DNA from 3 places in the Saccharopolyspora sp. NPDC002578 genome. Region 2 is predicted to be linked to each of the others. Evidence: riboswitches for the same ligand, from Rfam matches in the RefSeq annotation. Region 2 holds a riboswitch; each other region holds the start of a gene.
The links. Region 2 has a riboswitch for cobalamin ahead of ACWD38_RS02210 (Rossmann-like domain-containing protein). Riboswitches for the same ligand answer to the same signal wherever they lie in the genome.
Positions count from the first base shown of each region.

Region 1: another riboswitch for cobalamin. It lies ahead of metE (5-methyltetrahydropteroyltriglutamate--homocysteine S-methyltransferase); the one in region 2 lies ahead of ACWD38_RS02210 (Rossmann-like domain-containing protein).
Region 3: another riboswitch for cobalamin. It lies ahead of ACWD38_RS15420 (ribonucleoside-diphosphate reductase subunit alpha); the one in region 2 lies ahead of ACWD38_RS02210 (Rossmann-like domain-containing protein).

Region 1 is NZ_JBSFWJ010000006.1:13,099-18,612, forward strand. It holds gene ACWD38_RS04930 (cytochrome c oxidase assembly protein) at 1-1,063, opposite strand, end outside; gene ACWD38_RS04935 (fatty acid desaturase family protein) at 1,244-2,284, opposite strand; gene ACWD38_RS04940 (hypothetical protein) at 2,281-2,448, opposite strand; gene ACWD38_RS04945 (DUF5994 family protein) at 2,517-2,954, opposite strand; tRNA gene ACWD38_RS04950 (tRNA-Arg) at 3,254-3,327, opposite strand; gene ACWD38_RS04955 (FG-GAP repeat domain-containing protein) at 3,576-4,196, opposite strand; cobalamin riboswitch at 4,403-4,641, shown strand; gene metE (5-methyltetrahydropteroyltriglutamate--homocysteine S-methyltransferase) at 4,769-5,514, shown strand, end outside.
Region 2 is NZ_JBSFWJ010000002.1:133,595-139,108, forward strand. It holds gene ACWD38_RS02200 (MFS transporter) at 1-921, opposite strand, end outside; gene ACWD38_RS02205 (PLP-dependent cysteine synthase family protein) at 918-2,021, opposite strand; gene ACWD38_RS02210 (Rossmann-like domain-containing protein) at 2,018-2,860, opposite strand; cobalamin riboswitch at 3,011-3,179, opposite strand; gene ACWD38_RS02215 (class I SAM-dependent methyltransferase) at 3,486-4,892, opposite strand.
Region 3 is NZ_JBSFWJ010000028.1:19,294-24,807, forward strand. It holds gene ACWD38_RS15410 (helix-turn-helix domain-containing protein) at 1-121, shown strand, start outside; gene ACWD38_RS15415 (bifunctional metallophosphatase/5'-nucleotidase) at 124-1,827, opposite strand; cobalamin riboswitch at 2,036-2,262, shown strand; gene ACWD38_RS15420 (ribonucleoside-diphosphate reductase subunit alpha) at 2,385-5,195, shown strand; gene ACWD38_RS15425 (ribonucleotide-diphosphate reductase subunit beta) at 5,228-5,514, shown strand, end outside.

The sequences.
Region 1 (5,514 bases), on a different contig from region 2:
CGATCAGCAGCTCCGTGCGGTCCGGGGCCGCTCCCAGCTCCGCGGGCGGCGGGGTGCGGCCGAGCGCGACGGCCACCCCGATCGTCGCGAACATGGTCAGCACTTCGATCGCACCCAGGCGCAGCAGGGTGTCCCCGCCCTCCTCGACGCGCCGCACCGCCCGCTCCCGCTGGAAGTAGGCGATGACGCCGAGCACGGCCAGCAGCACGATCTTGGCCAGCACCAGCAGCCCGTAGGTCGTCGTGACCAGCTGGTCCGGCGCAACCCGCACGAAGGAGTTCAGCACGCCGGAGACGGCCATGACGATCCAGCACACCAACGCGATCCGGGAGAACCGCCGCGCCACCAACCCGGCGTGCGCGCCGTTGCGCGCCAAGTGCGCCAGCAGCGCCACCAGTCCCCCGACCCACAACGTGGCCGAGAAGAGGTGGAACAGCAGGCTGTTCGTCGCGATGTCGTGGGCGCCGCCGCTGGCGGAGTGGCCGGTGGCGATCACCGGGAACAGGCCGAGCAGCGAGATCGCGAAGAGCACGACCGTCCAGCCCCAGGACAGCACGACCCGGCAGCCCACGGCGAGCACCAGCGCGATCCCCGCGGTCAGCAGCCACGCCTTGGCCTCTTCCAGGGCGTCGACGAGCCCGAACAGCACCTCGGCGCTGAGCACTTCGTGGATCGGGCGGCCGGTGGCGTCGGCGGCGGTGAACGGCACGAGCAACGCGGCACCGGCGCACCACACCGCCGCGGCCCAGCCCGCGGTGCGCACCGCGGCGTAGCCGTCGGCGAGCAGCGGCCCGGAGCGCCGCGCCGGGATGCCGAACGCGGCGAGCAGCAACGAGCCGATGCAGACGACCGCACCGGCCTCGGCGAACACCCGGACGACCGGGAGCCCGAGGCTGGTGACCGTTCCCGGATCGGGCAGCCCGTACGCGGCGTAGGAGCCGCTCGCCGACATCGCGGTGAGCGCCGCGGCCACCACCGCGGCGAGGATCCCGGCCGTGACGACCAAGATCCCGACGGTGGTGGACCTGGTGCGCGGATCGGGCGTAACGGTCTCAGAAGCCACGGAACGAGCCTAACTTCTGCACTCTGACCTGCGATTTCGGGTGCGCCGTGACCGGTTCGCCGCCCCGGTGCCCAGCTCGTTCCCGGACACCGGCTCCGGACCGGCGTCGTCAGCGCAGGCGGCCCCGCGCACCGGCGCCCGTGCCGGGCGGGACGTTCCGCCCCGGCACCGGCGGGTTCATCAAGCCGCGCGCCGCACCCGGTCGGCGGCCCGCAGGGGCGCGCCCATCTCGTGCAGGTGCCGCAGCACGTGGCGGTAGGACTGCGCGATTCCGGCCTGGGTGTACGAGATCCCGTGCGTGGCGCAGAACCGCTGCACGATGGGCTGCGCTCGGCGCAGGTGCGGCCTGGGCATGTTCGGGAACAAGTGGTGCTCGATCTGGTAGTTCAACCCGCCGAGGACGAAATCGGTGATCGGCCCACCGCGGATGTTGCGCGAGGTCAGCACCTGCTTGCGCATGAAGTCGATCTTGTCTCCGGTCATGGTGGGCATGCCCTTGTGGTTGGGCGCGAACGCGCAACCCATGTACACGCCCCACAACGCCTGGTGCACGAGGATGAACACGACGGCGAGCCCGGGCGAGAGCACCAGGAACACCGCCGCGAGGTACAGCACGACGTGCGTCGCCAGCACCGCGCCTTCGACTCGACGGCGCTTCGTCTCCCCACTCAGCACCGCCCGGATCCCGGAGACGTGCAGGTTGAGACCTTCGAGCGTGAGCAGCGGGAAGAACAGCACCGCCTGGTGCTTGGCCATCCAGCGGAGGAAACCGGTCCGCAGGCGTGCTTGCGCGCCGGTGAACACGACGGCGGGCACGTCCAGGTCCGGATCGTGCTCCTCGTGATTCGGGTTGGCGTGGTGGCGGTTGTGCCCGCTGACCCACTGCTGGAAGTTCATGCCGACCAAGCCGCCGTGCACCGTGCCGAGCACGTCGTTGGGACGGCGGCCCCGGAAGATCTGCTTGTGCCCCGCGTCGTGGCCGATGAAGGCGAGCTGCGCGAACGCGACCGCCAGCAGCGCTGCGATGACGAGTTGCCACCAGCTGTCGCCGAGGAAGGCGAACGCCGTCCACAGGCCCGCGAACGCCAGCAGGTTCCCCGCGATCTTCAACCCGTAGTAGCCGTGCCTGCGCCGCAGCAGTCCCGCCTCGCGAACCTCGCGGGACAGCTCGGCGAACTCGCTACCGGTGCGTTCTCCGGTACTCGGCGGCGACTCGCTCATCGACCCGCGTTGGCCGACTGCTCGGAGAAGCGGATGTCCCGGGAGCGACGATCGGTTCGCCCACCTGCCACCGGGCGGGCGGGCGGATGCTGGTCCTCGGGGTGGCTGAACACCGCGGGCTCGACGCCGTCGGCGGTGGACGAAGGGGTGTAGGTACTGGTCAATGAAACTCCTCTTGCGCTGGATCGGCCGACCTTCGGCCGATCTCCGGTGGGTGGCACTGCCGAACCGCTCAGCGGACGGCTGCCACCCGGCCTCCTTCGGCCTCCCACCGCTGCTCCGCACCGTCCGCCCCTTGCGGGAGCGGCACCGGCACGGCTGCGTCATCGGGGCCCGCGAGTCCGGCGGCCGAACTCAGCGCCGCCCGTGCCGCGCCGTCAGCGGCGCCCGGTGGCACGACCAGCAGGCTCGCCCGCCGACGGTCCGCACCGATCACCGCGACGGTGCGCGGGTCCATGGCCCGGAAACCGTCGAACCGCACCAGCCGACCTCCGATGATCATTTTTCGGTCGACCGCGCCCCACGTAGCGAGGGGGTAGGACACGCGGCTGACCGGCCCGACCTCGTCGCCGAGCGCGGACACCAGTTCGGTGAACTCGCGGACCGGCTCCGCGGTGCGCGGCCACCAGCCGCCGTCGAAACGGTCGCGGGCGACGCCCGCGGCCTTCATCTGCAAGCGCGGCGCGGAAGTAGTTCGGTGTTGTGCGGATGTTGAGTCAAGCAGAACCGAGGTCATCTCGGCGCCCCCGTCCCAAGCCCGATCGGGCCGGACAATCGTGGTGCGCCCGAAGCGGCACCCGCGAGACCGCGGATAGTCGAACGCCTCCGGTACCCTGATCCTACGCTTCTTCGGCGGCTCGCGGGTGATCCCGCTCCACCCACTACGCGCCACTACGTCGCGCAACCGGGGTAGGGTCCAGAGGTGATCTTGGTCGAGATTCTCCCCATCCCCGGTGACCGGTGAAAAGGCGCCCCCGGCAGGACTCGAACCTGCGACCTAAGGATTAGAAGTCCTTTGCTCTGTCCAGCTGAGCTACGAGGGCCCGCGCATCGCTCACGTGAGCTGCAGGAAGCAGGGTAACCGGCCTCTCCGTCGACAGTGGTACCGACGCCATCGGCGTTGCAGAGCCGGTATCGAACGGCAAGCTGATCGACAACTCAGCCCTGGAACAGACCCCGCGACGGGCGCTCGAAGCCCTTGAACGGTCACAAAGGAGTCACGGCCGCGCGATCGGCGGAGATGCGCCGGGGCCGCCGCGCCGCAATCCGGCACGACGGCCCCGGCGTCCGGTCACGCGCAGGTGCCGGGCTCCACGACCAGCACCGGGTCGTCCTGGCCGACCCCGGCGAACGGGTATTCGTCGACCGGGGTGGCCACGCCGTCTCGCACGTCGTAGGCGACGCGCTTGCCGTCGTAGGCGGGCTCGGCCGTCTGGCTCTCGTTCGACGCCGCGAGGGTGATCAGCACGCGGCCGTCCGACCCGGCCGGGGCGCACTCGTAGCCGAGCCGCGCGGCGACGCCGCCACCTTCGTTGATCTTGAGCGGCCGACCGTCCTGAGTGGTCATCTCGCGCGGGGCGCCGTCGGCGCCGAGATCCCAGACGCCGAACCACTCGGTGTTCGCCCCGACGGACTCGCTCACCAGCAGTTCCTGCTTGCCGTCGTGGTTGACGTCGAGCACCCGCATGGGCCGCGTACCGGCGTAGGCGTCACCGGTCAGCGTCGCCTCGGTGACGCGTCCGTCCACTGTGAACTTGAGGACCTGCCGCGAGCCGTCACCGACGGCGGCCAGCGTCGCGGTGTCCGGCGTCCCATCACCGTTCAAGTCCACTGTGGACGTATCGGTCGAATCCGCGGTGGCGACGCCGAACGGGGCCAGGGCCATCGCCGCGGCCAACGCGCCGATGCTCACGGTTGCTCGAATTCCGTTGATCCCCACAGTTTTCTCCCTCTCGAATCCACCTGCTCGGCAGGACGGGAACCGCTCCCCCCACCTGTCCTGAAGACGCTCCCGAGCGCCGCGGGTTGCCCGCCGGGCCGGGAAATCCTCGCGTGCGCGGCCACGTGCACGCCGGGTGACCGGGACGTCAAGGCCTTGTCTTCCCGCCAGAAGCAAGTAGCCTCCGAAGTGCTGGTGGTTCGCACAGCTCTGCGAAAGCGGCGCTGCGCGAGGCAAGAGGGAACCCGGTGCGAATCCGGGACTGCCCCGCAGCGGTGAGTGGGAACGAACGCCGTCACCGGTCTGAGAAGACCGGTCACAGCACTGGGCGCGAGCTCGGGAAGCGACGGCCAGTAGGAACCCCGGTCCTCCGGGAACGCCCACGAGTCCGAAGACCTGCCGCCGGTGCGCGCGTCCACGCGACGCGCGCTGTTGCGAGGTCTCGCGGGAGGACCTGGTCGACGAGTCGCCGTCCGCGGCGACGGGTGCCGATCACGCCTGCCCGAACCTCGCAGAACTGTCGTCCAGCTCGCGAGGAGAGAGCGTTGACCAGCACCATCGGATCCACCGTGCTCGGGTATCCCAGGATCGGACCGAACCGGGAACTGAAACGGGCACTGGAGAACTACTGGAAGTCCCGCATCGGTGAGCCGGAGCTGCGCGAAGTCGCCCGCACGCTGCGCACCGACGCGTGGCGCTCGCTGCGCGATGCCGGTCTGGACTCCGTGCCGGGGAACACTTCCTCCTACTACGACCAGGTTCTCGACGCCGCCGTCACCTTCGGCGCGGTACCGCCCCGCTTCGCGGAGCTGGGGCTGAGCCCGCTCGACACCTACTTCGCGATGGCGCGCGGCGTGGAATCCGCGCCACCGCTGGAGATGACTAAGTGGTTCGACACGAACTACCACTACATCGTGCCGGAGATCGGCCCGGAGACCGCGTTCCGGCTGTCCGACCAGACCGTGGTGGACCAGTACCACGAAGCCGCTGAGCTGGGCGTCAAGACCCGCCCGGTCGTGGTCGGCCCGCTGACGTTCCTGCTGCTGTCGAAGCCGCGGGACGGCGCGCCCGCGTCGTTCCGGCCGCTGGACAAGGTCGACGAGCTCGTCTCGGCCTACGCGGAACTGCTGGGCGAGCTGCACCGCGCGGGCGTGGAGTGGGTCCAGCTGGACGAACCGGCGTTCGCCGCGGACCGCTCGCAGGCCGACCTGGACGCGCTGCGCACCGCCTACCGCAGGCTCGGCGAGCTCGCGCAGCGCCCGAAGATCCTGGTCGCCTCCTACTTCGGCGA
Region 2 (5,514 bases):
CGCGCCCGCCACCGGGAGGCGCTCCGGCAGCACCGGGGCCGCCAGCATCAGCGGCACGAACGAACCGCCCATGCAGCACAGGCCCAGCACGATCGACCGCCCGGAGCTCCACCGCCGGCGGCACCACTCGGTGATGCGGACCTGGCCGAACACGCCGATCGCGGTGGACACCCCGAACACCACCGCGATCGACCACGCCGCGCCGGACACGCGCTGCGCCTCCAGCGGCAACGTCAGGTAGAGCTGGTTGTAGAGCGCGAAGTACGCCGACAACGACAGCGTGAAGCCGAGGAAGCGGCGGTTGAGCACCACTTCCCGCCAGCTGCCCAGCACGCTCTGCTGCTGCGGCTCGACCTCCCGGTGCGGCAGCACCAGCAGCTGCGCGGCGGTGAGCACCGCGAACGCCACGCACGCCACCAGCGCGATGACGCGGAAGTCCACCGCCAGCAGGGCCGCGCCGAGCAGCGGCCCGACCAGCGTGCCCGCGTGCTGGAAGACGTTGAACACGGCGAACACCTCGGCTCGCCGCTCCCCCGCCTCGTGCATCAGGTAGGTGCGCACCGCCGGGTTGAACAGCGCACCGGCCAGCCCGGTGAGGATCGCCGCGGCGAACAGGCCCGGCAGCGAGGTGAACACGGCGAACAAGCCGAACGACACCACCCGCAACGCGCAGCCCGCGATGATCATCGGGCGGCAGCCGAGCCGGTCCGCGGCGGTCCCGCCGAGCAGGAACATGCCCTGCTGGCTCAGGTTCCGGACACCGAGCACCAGGCCGACCACGGCGGCGCCGTAGCCGAGGTTCCCGCTCATGTACGCGGCCAGGAACGGCATCAGCATGTAGAAGCCGACGTTGATGCCGAACTGGTTGATCACCAGCAGCTTCGCGGCCGGGGACAGCCTGGCGAACGCGGCGCGGTTCATTCCCGCACCTCGCAGACCGGGCAGCCCGCCGAACCGGCGGTGCGATGGGCGCAGGGATCGACCACCTTGCGCGACCTCCTCCAACTCGTCTTGCTGTCCACTTCGGACGGAATTCCGTCCGTTTCGGATGGTTCGGTGACCGGATCGGGCAGGTTCTGGGCGGTGTGGAAGTCCGCGTCGTAGATCGTCCGCCAGTACCGGTGCGGCCCGTCGGGGAACACGGCGGCCACCCGGTCGGAGCCCAGTCCGCGCGCGCACCAGGACGCGACCAGCGCGACCGCGCCGGTGCTCCACCCACCGGTGGCGAACGACCCCGCAGCCAGCCGCCGGCAGCCCGCGACGGCCTCCGCCGCCCCGACCCAGTGCACTTCGTCGAACGCCGCGTAGTCCACGTTGCCCGGGTGGATGCTGCTGCCCAGACCGCGCATCAGGCGCTTCACCGCCGGATCGCCGAACACCGTGGAGCCCGCCGCGTCGACCCCGACCAGGCGGGCCTCCGGACGGTGCTCGCGCAGCACCTGCGCGATCCCGGCGCTGTGACCGCCGGTGCCGACGCTGCACACCACGACCTCGACGTCGTCGAGCTGGTCGAGCAGTTCGCGGCCCAGCCCGTGGTACCCGGTGACGTTGTCCGGGTTGTTGTACTGGTCCGGCCAGTACGGGTCGGGCAGCGTCGCCATCAGCTCCCGCACCCGCTCCAGCCGGGCGCGCTGCCAACCGCCCACCGGGTGCGGCGACCGCACCAGCTCCACCCGCACGCCGTACGCGGTGAGCAGGGCGCGGGTCATGTCGTCGAGCTCGTCGTCGGCGACGACGACCACCGGATGCCCCCAGGCCGCCCCGACGCACGCCAGCCCGATCCCCAAGGTGCCGCTGGTGGATTCGACGACCGTGCCGCCGGGGCGCAGCTCGCCGCGCTCGCGCGCGCCCGCCAGCATCGCGTGCGCCGCCCTGGCCTTCATCCCGCCGGGCGCCACGCCCTCCAGCTTCGCCCAGAAACCCGGGTGCTCGAAGGCGATCGGGGTGGTGACGCGCAGCAGCGGGGTGTTGCCTATCAGGTCCAGCGGCGACTCGGACCGGGCCGGTGCCCGACCGGTCATCGCGGCGCCTCGTAGGTGTGGATCGTGGTCTCCTCGCCGGAGAGCCAGAAGAACGGGTACGGCTCCGCCGATAGCGCCTGCACCGGGCCGCCGAGCAGTTCCCGCAGCACCGCGGCCCCGGTCTGGGCGAACAGGGTCAGCGGCAGGTCGCGCGCCGCGCAGGCCGCGGCGATCTCGTCGAACGTGCCGTTGCCGAGCACCATTCCCGAGGCCAGCACCGCGTCGGCGCCCTCGATCGCGGCCGCGTGGTCGGTCAGGATCGGCTCGTCCCACTCGGTCCGGCCACCCTTGAGGTCGCACGGAACGCAGGTCAGCCCGCGCTCCCGCAACGCGGCGAGCAGCGAGTTCACCACGCCGATCACCGCCACCCGGCCGCCCTCGGGGGCCCGGGTGATCGCGGCCACCGCGCGGGCCCGCGCCATCGACTTCGCCAGCGAATCCCCCGCCGGGACCCGTACCTGGCGGGCCAGCGGGTGCGCGCCGTGCGGAGTGGTCGCGGTGAGGTAGGCGTCCAGCGCGGCCACCCGGACCGGGCGCAGCGGGTGCGCCAGCAGTTCGGCGACGCTGCGCCCGACGGTGTCGCGCACCGCGTGCTCGTCGAGCGCGCCGGGTTCCACGGCGCAGGAACCGACGGCCGGGCCGACCCGCACGCTGAGCACGGTGTTGACGTAGCCGGTGCCGCGACCGGTGTGCCGGGCGGCCTGCACGGTCAGGAACGCCACCGCGGCCGTGGTCTGCTGCGGTGTTCCCCCGTCGGCGCCGCAGAACGCGCCGGCCAGAGCGGACTCGATCAACGAGTCCGAATAGGACTGATCAGTGGTGGCAGGAACAGGACGCACGTGTCTCCCGAAGCCGGTCCGGTCAGCGACGATCGAAGGCGGGCTACGCCCGGGGGAGACCACAAGGGTCCGAGGGGAAAGTTGCGCCCGTCGGGCGCGATGCGTCGATGCGCAGCACCACGTACCTCCTCCGGAGCTCCGCGACCCCGTACGAATCGGTACGACGATGCCAGTGTCCTGGCTCGTGGATCAGAACCCTGGCCTCCGGCCTTCCCACCCTGTCGGGCAGTGGCACGGGTGGAGGCGGGCTCCCCACTCACAGTGGCGGGACCGCGCCGGAGTCACACCGGCTTCCTGAACACCGTCGCTTGAACGGGTGAAAAGTTCGCAGTCCCGCTGAGGAATGTCAAGTGCGCCGGACGTCGGAACGCAGCAGCGACGACACGCGGAAACTGCGTCCGCGCAGGTATGAGCGCCGGAAAACCGGCGCCGCCGAAAGAACTATGACGTCGATGACCCTTGCCGGAACATCGGAGCGGATGCTCGCGCGGTGTTCCGGCAAGGGCCGTGCGCGACGTTCGGCCGAGCCTCCGCGGAACGAGGCGCCCGAGACCGTCGGATAGTCGGCCGGATTGGTTCCCGGCAATTCTGGAAAAAACCGGGCGAAATTCCGCCGGAGCGCGGATCAGACCGCCACCGCTCCCATTCCGCCGCGTCCGACGGCCCGGCGGCGGGCGGTGAGGTACAGGAAGGAGCCGGGCCCGCTGGAATCCACCACGTCCAATCCGACCGACCCGAACGCCTCGGCGATCGTCTCCGGTTCGAACGACCGCAGCCCGAACACCCGCTCGTGGCAGCGCTGGAAGTAGCGCTGGAACGCGCGCGTCCCCGGCCGGTAGGTGGTCGCCGTGAAGGTGCCCGCCGGATGCAGGCAGCGCGCCACTTCCGCGATCACCCGCTGCGGCTCGGGCAGCAGGTGCAGCGCGTCGGAGCAGTTCACCGCGCCGAGGAAGGCGTCCGGGAACGGCAGCGCCCGCGCGTCGCCCTCGGTGAACAGCACGCCCGGGACCGCCGCGCGCGCCACCTCCAGCAACGGCGCCGCCGAGTCCAGGCCGAGCACCCGGTCCGGGCCGACCTGCTCGGCCAGCACCCGCGTCCAGCGCCCGGTGCCGCAGGCCACGTCCAGCACCGGCCCCGGCGCCGGGCGCAGGTTCCGCCGCAGGTAGGCGTCCTCGTCCCACGCCGTGACCGACCGGTCCCAGTTCCCGCCCGGTACCGCGCCCGACTCCGCGCGCAGCAATTCGATGCGCTGGCCCGCCGTCGACTCCTGCTCCAGCAGCCGCCGGTAGGCGCCGGACGCGGGCGTGACGGGTTCCGGCGGTTCCGGCAGCTCCGGCCAGCCGAACGCGTGGTGGATCTCGTGCTCGGCGCGCGCGCCCTGGTAGGCGCGCAGCGCGGCGGTCTCGGCGTCCCACAGCTCGGCGAGCTCCGCACCGGCTCGGACCGGACCGGTGATCGGCGCGAGGCTCCCCCAGTGCGCCGGGGACGGCCAGGCCCGGCCGATTCCCGCCGCACAGCTCGGATCGGTGAAGTCGGGGACGGTCAAGCAACGGCGGAGCCGGGCGGCGTCGTGCTCGTCCAGATCCGCCGGCAGCACCGGCGAGATCCGGTCGCGCTGCTCCGGCAGGTGCATCAGCAGGTGCAGCAGCGCGGTGCGCAGGCACGGCTCGGTGTCGGCCCGCTCCAGCAGCCGCAGCGACGCGTTGAGCCGGTCGCCGAGCACGCCCTTGATCTGTCCCGGCAGGTACGAACTGCTCTCGTCGTCGCCGAGCAGCACGCCCAGCAGCAGCGCCACCCGCGCCCGGTTGGGGTGCGGGGAGCCGGTGAGGACCTCGACCGGGCCGACCAGGTCGGCCGGGCCGGCCGCCGCCGGGTCGAGCAGCTCGCGGGCGAGCCGGGCGAAGGCGACGTCGGACACCTGCGGGTCGTGGTGCACGAGCGCGGCGCGCAGTCCTCCCCACCTCGCCGTATCCGGCGCCGGGTCCGGCTGGGCTGTGACCCGCGGGAGGCCCGGTTGCTCTTGAGCACGCATCTGCTCGACTCCTTCGCTGTTGCACCGGGACCGGCCGTGCCGGGCGAATCCGGCTCGGCGCAGTCGAATTCGGGGTGACCGGGGAACTCGGTCCCGCTGGAGAAGCAGGTCCCGCTGGAGGACGTCGGCGAGCGCGGGGCACTGGCAGGTCCGCGGAGTCCGAGACGGGATCGCGGCGGCAGGCGCGTCGTTGCGCCGAATCGCGGCCGGCGGAGATTCGCACAGCGCCGGTGGGACGCCCGGACTTCCTCGTCCGAACGGGAAGCACCCGGTGCCCGGCGATCCGCAGCGGACGCCGGTCCGGGAAGACCGCGATGAATCCATCATGGACGAGCGGGTCCCGCCACGACGACCACCGAAAGCGTTTTCCTGCGTCCCCGCGTTGAGTGATCGCGAGCGCGGACTCGATCACGGACGGTCGAACTCGGATCGGAGTCCACGCGAGACCGGCGGGACGTGCCCGCCACCAACGGGTTGTGGTGCCGGATCTTCCTTGTCAGGAGCGGACCGTCGCTGACACGCTCGGCCGCGCACCTCCGACGCCCGATCTCCCGGCAGGTGCTCTCCCGGATCCGAGCCGATCAACGGGACGCGGCCGGCATTCGCCGCCACCGCGCGACAT
Region 3 (5,514 bases), on a different contig from region 2:
CGCCGGGCTGCGGGCCCGGTGCGCGGAGATCGCGAACTCCCGGCACCCCTGGCACGACTGCGCGGAGGAACTCGCGCAGGGCATAGATTCGGTGATCGCGCCCCGCGCCGTGCGCCGGTGACGTCAGTCCGTCGCGGTGATCCGGTCCGGTGCCGGTGGGACGACGCCGGGGTGGGCGGCGAAGTAGCCGAGCAGGGCGTCGAGGTCCACGGGACCACCGGTGACGTCGGTGCCTTCGGCGAAACCGGTGAAGCCGTCGCCGCCCGCCGCCAGGAAGTTGTTCACCGCTACCCGGTACAGGGCGTCGGGAGCGACCGGTTCGCCGTGCAGCGTCAGCCCGGACACCTTCGAGCCGATCGGCGCGGACTCGGAGTACTCGTAGTGCACTCCTGCCGAGACCTGCAGGATCGTGGCGCCCTCCGGTGTCCACTGCTGTTCCAGCACGTTCTTGAGCTGCGCGCCGGTGAGCGTGATCGTCTGCATGATGTTGCCGAACGGCTGCACCGCGAACGCCTCGCCGTAGGTGACCACGCCGTCGCCCTCACCCGCCGGGGAGGAGGCGTGCGGCAGGTCGGCGCGGACGCCGCCGGGGTTGGTGAGGGCCAGCTGCGCGCCACCGGCCGCGGTCGACTCCAGCTGGGCGTCCGCGATCACGCTGCCGAGCGCGGATTCCCCGGACGGCGCGGCGGCCTTGAGCAGGTCACCGGTGATCGTCCCGACGGCGCGGTTCGCGATCGGCGCGGCCTTCTCCCGCGCTTCCTCCACCAGCGCGACGGTCTCCGCGTCGGGTGCGATGTCGCGGGTGACGATCTCGTTGCGCGCCGAGCTCCGCTCCCGCACCACGTCGCGGGTGGCGCGGTCGATGCTCAGGTCGAGCACCGAGAGCAACCGGCCGAACGAGGCTCCTTGCACGACGGGGCGCGGCGCCCCGGCCGGGTCGGTGGCGGTGCAGTTGTACTGCTGGTGGCTGTGCGCGCTGAACACGGCGTCGACCTTCGGCGAGGCTTCGGTGGCGATGCGCGTCGCCGGGCCGCCCGGTTCGAGCTCGCAGGAGTCCGGTCCGCCGCCGGTGGCCTCGTCGCCCTGGTGCAGCAGCACGACCTGCGCCTTGATGCCGAAGCGGTCGAGCGCGTCGGCGGTGCGGTCGATGGCGGCGACCTCCTCGCCGAACCGCAGTCCTTCGACGGCCTCCGGGCTCACCACGCTCGGCAGTTCCTCCAAGGTGGCCCCGATGACGCCGATCGGCACGCCGCCGGAGACCTGCACGGTGAACGGCAGCAGCGCCGGGGAACCGTCCTCGAAGGACACGTTCGCGCCGAGGTACGGGAAGTGCGCGCCCTCGAAGGAATCCCGGAACCGGCAGCCGTCCTCCGGGTGGCAGCCACCGCTCTGCAACCGCTGCAGTTCCGCGTAGCCCTCGTCGAACTCGTGGTTGCCGACGACGTGCGCGCGCACGTCCTGCGAGTTGAGGAATTCGACGGTGGGTTCGTCGTGGAACAGCGCGGAGTTCACCGGGGAGGCGCCGACGCTGTCGCCCGCCGAGAGCACCAGCGAGTTCGGCGCCTGCGCGCGCAGCCGGTCGAGGTGCGCGGCGAGGTAGGCCGCTCCCCCGGCTTCGACGACGGAGCCGTCGGGCAGCTCGACCTCGCCGGAGGAGCCGGTGGGCGGTTCGAGGTTGCCGTGCAGGTCGTTGAAGGTGATCAGCCGCACGTCGGTGGTGTCCGGTCGCGGCGGCGCCTGCCCGGCGGCGGCGCCGGGGACCATCGCGGCGGTGGCCAGGGCGGTGGCGACGACGGCGAGTCCGCGTCGCACGCGGGAGGCGCGCATGATCGGAGTTCCTTCCGGACCGGTGATCTCGGAACAGGAGTCTGCCCGAACGACGGCCGCGACCACCAGCGAATCCGCATCACACACCGCTTCGGACTTGGTCCCGCACGAACCTCGCGCTCCCCGTCCGGGTGATGCGTGCGACATCAACAAGTCTTCCGCCACGCCGACGATGATGGGGTCCGGATCAGCGCCGAACGCTAGATGTAGTGTGGCGCCCGCTGATGGTTCACCGGGATCGCCCGGTGTGACAACAGGGAACCCGGTGCGAGTCCGGGACTGCCCCGCAGCGGTGAACGGGAACGACCGCCGTCACCACCTCCAGAGGTGGTGCAGCACTGAGCGCGATGCTCGGGAAGCGACGGCCAGTAGGTCCGGCGTCGAGGACGCCGGGTGCCCGTGAGTCCGAAGACCTGCCATCGGTGCGCGCACGAGGGGTGCGCGCCGTCCGGGACCTCGCGGGAGGGTCGCGGGACGAGCGGTGCCGTGCGCGCCGCGGTCCTCGCACGCTCCGAGCCGTCCCGGGCAGGTGTCCGAGCTTGCGAGGGAGAGAGCCAGTGACCGAGTCCACGACCCGGCCGTCAGCAGCCACCGCGGTACCCGCGGGAGTGCGGGTGCTGCGGCGCGACGGGACCGTTTCCGGTTGGGACGAAACGAAGATCTCCGTGGCGCTGACCAAGGCGTTCCTGGCGGCCGAGGGGGATTCGGCCGCCTCGTCGTCGAGGCTGCACCAGGTCGTCGCGGAGTTGTCGGAGCAGGCCGCGCGCGGAGTGCTGCGCCACGCCGGCCCCGAGGGCCTGGTGCACATCGAGCAGATCCAGGACGCGGTGGAGCTCGCGCTGATGCGCGGCGGCCACCACGGCGTCGCCCGCGCCTACGTGCTCTACCGGGAGCAGCACGCCCAGGCCCGCGAGACCCCGGAGCAGGCCGCGGACACCGCGCCGGAGCTGGCGATGACGCGCCCGGACGGCATCCGCGTGCCGCTGGACTGGGCCCGGGTGTCGACCGTCGTCGAGCAGGCCTGCTCCGGGTTGTCCGATGTGGACGCGGATCGGGTGCTGCGGGAGGTCCGGCGCAACGTCTACGACGGCATCGGCTCCGCCGAGCTCGCCGAGTCGCTGACGATGGCCGCCCGCACCTTCGTCGAGGGCGAACCGAACTACTCGCTGGTCACGGCGCGGCTGCTGCTGGACAAGCTGCGCCGGGAGGCGTTGAGCTTCGTCGCGGACGAGCCCGCCGAGGCCGACCAGGTGCAGATGCGGGACCGCTACGCCGGTTACTTCGCCGACTACGTGCGCCGCGGCATCGAGCTGGAGCAGCTGGACCCGGAGCTGGCGCGGTTCGACCTGGCCCGGCTGGGCGCCGCGCTGGACGCGGACCGCGACATCGCGTTCGGCTTCCTCGGCCTGCAGACCCTCTACGACCGCTACCTGCTGCACGAGCAGGGCGTGCGGTTCGAGCTGCCGCAGGCGTTCCTGATGCGGGTCGCGATGGGCCTGTCGCTGCGCGAGGACGACCGCGAGGCGCGCGCCGTCGAGTTCTACGACCTGCTGTCGTCGTTCGACTTCATGTGCTCGACGCCGACCTTGTTCAACTCGGGCACGACGCGCCCGCAGCTGTCGTCCTGCTTCCTGACCACGGTGGACGACGACCTGCACGGGATCTTCCACGGCATCAGCAACAACGCGCTGCTGTCGAAGTACGCGGGCGGTCTCGGCAACGACTGGACCCCGGTCCGGGGCACCGGCGCGCACATCAAGGGCACCAACGGTTCCTCGCAGGGCGTGGTGCCGTTCCTGAAGATCGCCAACGACACGGCGGTCGCGGTGAACCAGGGCGGCAAGCGCAAGGGCGCGGTGTGCGCGTACCTGGAGACCTGGCACGTGGACATCGAGGAGTTCCTCGACCTGCGCAAGAACACCGGCGACGACCGGCGGCGCACCCACGACATGAACACGGCGAACTGGGTCCCGGACGAGTTCCTGCGCCGCGTGGAGGCCGACGAGCAGTGGACGTTGTTCTCCCCGGACGAGGTCCCCGACCTGCACGACCTCTACGGCACCGCGTTCGCCGAGCGCTACCGCGAGTACGAGGCCGCCGCCGAGCGCGGTGAGCTGGCGGTGTTCCGCCGGGTCCGCGCGGTGGACCTGTGGCGGCGGATGCTCACGATGCTGTTCGAGACCGGTCACCCGTGGATCACCTTCAAGGACCCGTGCAACCTGCGTTCGCCGCAGCAGCACACCGGCGTGGTGCACTCCTCGAACCTGTGCACCGAGATCACGCTGAACACCGGTGGCGACGAGGTCGCGGTGTGCAACCTCGGTTCGATCAACCTGGCCCGGCACGTCACGCCCGACGGCCTGGACGTGGAGCGCCTGCGCCGCACGACCCGCACGGCGGTGCGGATGCTGGACAACGTGATCGACGTGAACTTCTACACGATCCCGGAGGCGCGGACCTCGAACATGCGCCACCGCCCCGTGGGCCTGGGCCTGATGGGCTTCTCGGACGCGTTGTTCGCGCAGCGCATCCCGATGTCCTCGCAGGCCGCGGTGGAGTTCGCGGACCTGAGCATGGAGCACATCAGCTTCCACGCCATCGGCGCGTCCTCGGACCTGGCGGCCGAGCGCGGCCGGTACGAGTCCTTCGAGGGTTCGCTGTGGAGCCGGGGGGTGCTGCCGATCGATTCGCTGCGGCTGCTGGAGCAGGCCCGCGAAACCGGCGTCGACCTGGACCACTCGTCCACTTTGGACTGGGACGGACTGCGGGAGCGGGTGCGCGCCAACGGGATGCGCAACTCGAACGTGCTGGCCATCGCGCCGACGGCGACGATCTCGAACATCTGCGGCGTCGGCCAGTCCATCGAGCCGCTGTACCGGAACCTGTACGTGAAGTCGAACATGTCCGGCGACTTCACCGTCCTCAACGCCGACCTGGTGCGCGATCTCAAGGCCGCCGGGGTGTGGGACGAGGCGATGGTGCAGGACCTGAAGTACTTCGACGGCGACCTGGCCCCGATCGACCGGGTGCCCGGCGAGCTGAAGTCGTTGTACGCCACCGCGTTCGAGATCGAGCCGCGGTGGCTGGTGGAGGCCGCGTCGCGCCGCCAGAAGTGGATCGACCAGGCGCAGTCGCTGAACCTGTACATGGCCGCGCCCAGCGGCCGCAAGCTCGACGAGCTGTACCGGCTCGCGTGGCGCAAGGGCCTCAAGACCACCTACTACCTGCGGTCGAGCAGCGCGACGCACGTGGAGAAGTCCACGTTGCGCGGCACCGACGGCAAGCTCAACGCCGTCTCCCCCGTCGCGCCCGCCGCGTCCCCGCAGGCCTGCGCCATCGACGACCCCGAGTGCGAAGCCTGCCAGTGACCGCCTCGACGACCACGACCCCTGGAGTGCCGATGACCTCCCTGCACACCCCCGACGCCACCGGCCTCGGCGAGATCGACCGCGGCGCCGGCCGGATCAACGTCGACGACAAGGCGATGATCAACGCGCAGGCCGACGTGAACCAGCTGCTGCCGCTGAAGTACGGCTGGGCCTGGGAGAAGTACCTCGCGGGCTGCAACAACCACTGGATGCCCACCGAGGTCTCCATGCACGCCGACATCGCCCTGTGGCGCTCCCGCGACGGGCTCACCGACGACGAGCGGCTGATGCTCAAGCGCAACCTGGGCTTCTTCGCGAC